2 linked regions of the Acuticoccus sediminis genome follow. The protein of the gene in region 1 binds, or shares a complex with, the protein of each later gene. Links are inferred from orthologs where the notes say so. Each region holds a gene or a part of one and is shown on either strand. Other genes may lie near its edges.

Region 1 (2,777 bases):
AAGCGATCGATGCCGAGGGATTCCTCGTAGGACTGGATGAGGCGGGTCTTCTTCGCGCCGGCGAACACGCGGTTCGTGATGGCGGTCGCCTCGCCCGGCGCGACGGTCACGGCGTCGGCGAGGTAGTCGGCCTGGTAGGCCGGCGTGCCGTTCAGCGAACGGTAGAGGAAGCGCGGGTTGAACGTCGTGCCCGGGTCCGGGATGACGGTCGTCGCCCAGTACTTGTCGGTGATGCCGAGCCAGCCGGAGTCGGAGCGGGCGAGGTTCTGCGTCCCCTCCTCCGAAACGGCCTTGTACTTCTCCTGGACGAGGCCCTCCTCGCCGAGGACGCCGATGAAGCCCTCGTGCAGGATGAAGTAGCCCAGCGTCGGAATGTCGCCCTCACGCCGCACGCGGCTGTAGGGGTGAAGGGCGATCGGCTGATCGGTGTTGTTCTGCACCGTCTGCTCGATCGTGAACATGTAGTGGTCGTCGACCGAGATGTTGCGGCGGAAGACGACGCCCGCGCCGTTGTCCCATTCGATGGTGACCGGCGTGTCGGTGGTCAGCTTCTCGCCGGTGACGAGGCTCCACACGGACGCGGAGGTCGGGACGGCGATGTCCTGGCCCGAGGCGGGGACCCAGCCGGTCTCGACGAAATAGGGCTGCGCGGTGCCGGCGGGGGCCAGCAGCACCACCTCGTCGGACGAGGGGTCCGGCGTGACGTGGTAGTTGCGCAGCTTCAGGTCGTCGAGGCGGCCGCCCGCGAGGTTGATCGAGCCGTCGACGCTGGGCGTCGCGATCGGCACGCGCGGCGCGTCGGCCGTGGTGGTGTCGCCGCCGGGCGTCTGCGCCTGCGGGACGTCGGCACCGTCGGCGCGCGGGGCGGACGGAATGTCGCTGCCGGGCGCGGTGGTACCGGCATTGTCGGTGGCCTGGTCGGTCTGCTGGGCGACGATCTGCTGTTCCTGCTCGGCCTGACGCTGAGCCTCCATCTGCGGCTGGATGAAGAAGAACTGCCACAAGACGATCACCGCCAGCGACAGGCCGATGGCGAGGAACATGTTGCGATTTTCGCCCATTACGCTCTCTTTCGGACCTCTGGTCGGTCGAGTTTCGCGCCCGCTGCGCCGAGCGCCTGTCTGAGCTCTTCGCCGAGGTCGGCGAACGGCTCGCCGAGTGCCTCCCGGCGTGCCACGATCACATAGTCGGTGGCGCTGTCGAATTCATCATGAATTTCGGACGCAATTGCGCGCAGCCGCCGCTTGATACGGTTGCGCACCACCGCATTGCCGACTTTCTTCGTAACCGTGAAGCCGACCCGCGGCCCGGACACTGCCTCATTTGCCTCGTCACGTCGACGCGCCTGCAGTGTAAAACCGGGTTTATGAACTCGAACGCCTTTTGCGACGGCCTTGAACTCGGACCGTCGCTTCAGTCTCGCCGGATTGCTCAGGCGGACAGCTTCTTGCGGCCCTTCGCGCGGCGCGCGTTGATCACCGAGCGACCACCCTTGGTGGCCATACGAGCCCGGAAACCGTGCCGACGCTTGCGGACGAGCTTGGAGGGTTGATAGGTGCGTTTGGTCATGACCGCCTCGCCTGACGACGGTGGCCACCGCAGCGCCAATCCCCAGCGCGGCCGCATCCCTCCCGTCGGAACAATGAAAAAGGGAGCGCTCGGCCCCCTGTCTCATGCCTCTATATGAACGCCGACCCGCAGTGTCAACGACACCCCTGCGCGCGAGGGAACCATTCTGTGGTCACGCAACCTTGAGGCCGGCTCCACCTCGCAACGGGGGGACGACCTCGCTACGTCTACCGGCAGAGCAGGATTTATAGACACCGAAGGGCTGATGGCGCACCCCACCCGGCAACACAACGACGGCGCTCTGGACCCCGGCCCCGCGAAAGGCCCGCATCCGGACACCGGGCACGCGACGCCGGCGGATCGGCCCGGGGGACGAACCGGCAAGGAGACCGTCGCCAGGGATACGGCGGCCGGGGAAACCGTGGCGGCCGGCCCGCCCGACCGGCGACCGTCCGACCGGCCGGCGCCGCCCGCCCCCTCTGGAGCCCCCTCCCCGGCAGCTTCAGTCCCGGCAGCCCCCCCGGCGGCCGATCGCCCGGCCCGGCTGTCGCTGCGACGGCTGTGGCCCCTGATCCTGCTCGCGGCGGCGATGGCGGCGTTCTACGCGGCGGGCCTCAACGACTACATTTCGCTCGATGCCATCATCCGCAACAACGAGCGGCTGCGGGAGGCGCTGGAGGACAATCTCGCCGCCACCGTCGCCGCCTACCTCGGCATCTACGCGCTCGCCGTGGCGGTGTCGTTTCCGGGGGCGAGCCTCATCACCATCGTCGGCGGCTTCCTCTTCGGCGCCGTCCTCGGCACGGCGCTGACGGTGGTCGCGGCCACCGCGGGCGCGACCGTCATCTTCCTCGCCGCAAAGAGCTCGCTCGGCGGCGTCCTGCGCGAGCGGGCCGGACGGTTCGCGCAGCGCTTCACCGAAGGCTTCAACGAGAACGCCTTCAACTACCTTCTCTTCCTGCGCCTCGTCCCGCTCTTTCCCTTCTGGCTCGTCAATGTCGCGCCGGCGATCTTCGACGTGCCGCTGCGCGTCTACGTCATCGCCACCGCCGTCGGGATCATTCCGGGGACCTTCGCCTACACGCTGGTGGGCGACAGCCTCGGCGGGCTGATCGCAGCGCAGGAGCGGGCCAACCCCGGCTGCGCCGACGCGGGGACGTGCCAGATCGAGCTCGGCGCCCTCCTCACGCCCGGCGTCATCGCCGCGA
Region 2 (2,877 bases), on another replicon or contig:
TTCCAGCTCCTGGCCTACGTGCCGGTGTTCCTGGTGCTGTACGGCGTTTCGGCGATGTGGTCGCCGGAGGGGCAGCGAGGGGAGTGGCATCTCGCCTCGTTCGCCACCGTGGGCGTCTCGGCGGTCGCCGTGTTCGCCGCCGCCTTCGTCGTGATCCTCGGTCTGAGCGCCGTTACCGGCGTGCTCGACTGGATCACCGGCGACAAGCGCGCCGGACGCGCCGCGGGCTGAGAGGCTCCGGACCGCGCCGCAGGGACGGCAGATAGCGGAGGCGATCTCCGCGGCAAGGTTTCCGCCCGGTGCGCCGGGCAACGAGTTTCGCCCGGTGCGCCGGGCGTCAGGACTTCGCGGGGTCGCCTCGCGAGGGTCGCCCTTCCTCCGGGAAGGGCAGCCTGTCCGAGACTGCAGGTGGGGCAGCGTACGGTATGCCTCTTAATGGTCCTGCATAGACGGGGGTCGGAACGGGATGACCGTTCGCTCTCGGGACGGGTGTAAACCGCTCATCTGGCTTCGGCCCGGTGAGCTCATTGAGCCGGGAGGTGCCTCACCGCACCGCCCATGTCTTGGAGAGAACGGTGGACAGAGCCGAAAAACGCGAAATGGTGGGCTTCCTCGAAGAAGTCTTCGCCAATTCGGGCTCCGTGGTCGTCACCCAGTATATCGGGATGACTGTCGCCGAAGTGACCGAACTCCGCCGCCAGATGAAAGACGCTGGTGCGAAGTTCAAGGTCATCAAGAACAGGCTCGCCAAGATCGCGCTCGAAAACGGCGATCGCGGTGTCGCGTCCGAGATGTTCAAGGGGCCGGTGGGCATCGCCTACGGTCTCGATCCGGTCGCGGCGCCCAAGGTTCTGACTGAGTACGCGAAGAAGAACGACAAGCTCAAGATCATCGGCGGCATCCTCGGATCGTCGGCGATGGACGACAAGGGTGTCGAGGCGCTCGCCAAGATGCCCCCGATCGAAGAGCTTCGCTCCAAGCTTCTGGGTGTCCTCCTCATGCCGGGGTCCAACCTGGCACGGGTGCTCAACGCGCCGGGCAACAAGCTTGCCTCGCAGCTCAACGCGCCTGCTCAGAACCTCATCGGTGTTTTCGCAGCCTACAAGGCGAAACTGGAAGCGGCGGCTTAAGTCCGACTGGACCTGGCCCACTGAACCGACAACCTGGAAAGATCAAATCAAATGGCAGATATCGAAAGCCTGTACGAGCAGCTGTCGCAGCTCACGGTCCTCGAAGTGTCCGACCTCGTGAAGCGTCTCGAGGACGGTTGGGGCGTCACCGCTGCTGCGGCCGCTCCGGCGATGGCCATGCCGATGATGGGCATGGGCGGCGGTGCCGAGGCTGCGGCCCCGGCCGAGGAGAAGACCGAGTTCGACGTCGTCCTCGCGAACGCGGGCGACAAGAAGATCAACGTCATCAAGGAAGTCCGTGCGATCACGGGCCTCGGCCTCAAGGAGGCCAAGGACCTCGTCGAGGGCGCTCCTAAGACGGTGAAGGAAGCCGCGTCCAAGGACGAGGCCGAGAAGATCAAGAAGCAGCTCGAGGAAGCTGGCGCGAAGGTCGAGCTTAAGTAAGCACGCCTCGGCGTTGGCGGCCTCCGGCCGCCGTCCGGCCGGGTTCGCCCGGCCGACGATCAATCGCCGGCGCTCCGACGCGAGCGCCGGCCTTTCGCGTCGTAATGGGCGACGACGCGTTCCGCGGGATCACCCCGCGCCGAGAGGGGGCAAGGTATGACGCAGGCGTTCTCAGGTCGTAAGCAGGTCCGAAAATATTTCGGCTCCATCCGTGAGGTCACGGAGATGCCGAACCTGATCGAGGTGCAAAAAGCGTCCTACGACCAGTTCCTCATGGTGGACAAGCCTGAGGGCGGCCGCGGCGACGAGGGTCTGGAGGGCGTGTTCCGCTCTGTCTTCCCGATCTCCGACTTCGCCGGCACGGCCATGCTGGAGTTCGTGGACTACGAGTTCGAGGCGCCGAAGTTCGACGTCGACGAGTGCCGCCAGCGCGACATCACGTTCGCGGCGCCCTTGAAGGTGAAGCTTCGTCTCGTCGTGTTCGACGTCGACGAGGACACGGGTGCCAAGAGCCCCAAGGAATTCAAAGAGCAAGACGTCTACATGGGCGACATGCCGCTCATGACGGAGAACGGCACGTTCATCGTCAACGGCACGGAGCGCGTGATCGTCTCGCAGATGCACCGCTCGCCGGGCGTCTTCTTCGACCACGACAAGGGCAAGACCCATTCGTCGGGCAAGCTGCTCTTCGCCGGCCGCGTCATTCCCTACCGTGGCTCCTGGCTCGACATCGAGTTCGACGCCAAGGACATCGTCCACGCGCGTATCGACCGCCGCCGCAAGATCCCCGTCACCTCGCTGATGATGGCGCTCGGCTTCTCGCCCGAGGAGATCCTGCACACCTTCTACGAGCGCGTCACGTACACCCGTGACGGCGACGGCTGGCGCATGCCGTTCGAGGGCGACCGCCTGAAGGGCCAGAAGGCCAACACCGACCTCGTCGACGCCGACACGGGCGAGCTCGTGATCGAGGAGGGCCGCAAGATCACGGCCCGGACGATCAAGCAGCTCACCGAGAAGGGCGTGAAGGCGCTCCGCGTCTCCGACGACGAGCTGTACGGCCGCTACCTCGGCGACGACATCGTCAACTTCGAGACGGGCGAGATCTACGCCGAAGCCGGCACGGAGCTCGACGAGAAGGGCCTCGGCAAGCTGCTGGAGACCGGTCTCCAGGAGATCACCGTCCTCGACATCGACCACGTCACGAAGGGCGACTACGTCGTCAAGACGCTGTCCGCGGACAAGAACGAGACCCGCGAGCAGGCGCTGTTCGACATCTACCGCGTGATGCGTCCCGGCGAGC

Evidence for each region. The genes of interacting proteins can lie anywhere in the genome.
Region 2: rpmH (region 1) and rplL share a complex: the UniProt entries of both Escherichia coli proteins name them as parts of the 50S ribosomal subunit. The link is inferred for Acuticoccus sediminis from one-to-one orthologs.

The regions. Positions count from the first base shown.
Region 1 is NZ_QHHQ01000005.1:317,846-320,622, forward strand. It holds rpmH (50S ribosomal protein L34), read right to left. Parts: upstream 1,570-2,777; coding sequence 1,432-1,569; downstream 1-1,431. Other genes in the region: yidC (membrane protein insertase YidC), read right to left, coding at 1-1,061; rnpA (ribonuclease P protein component), read right to left, coding at 1,061-1,435; DLJ53_RS23095 (TVP38/TMEM64 family protein), read left to right, coding at 2,159-2,777.
Region 2 is NZ_QHHQ01000004.1:749,281-752,157, reverse strand. It holds rplL (50S ribosomal protein L7/L12), read left to right. Parts: upstream 1-1,181; coding sequence 1,182-1,574; downstream 1,575-2,877. Other genes in the region: rpoB (DNA-directed RNA polymerase subunit beta), read left to right, coding at 1,731-2,877; rplJ (50S ribosomal protein L10), read left to right, coding at 576-1,130; DLJ53_RS21480 (hypothetical protein), read left to right, coding at 1-231. UniProt on the Escherichia coli protein: The binding site for several of the GTPase factors involved in protein synthesis (IF-2, EF-Tu, EF-G and RF3). Is thus essential for accurate translation.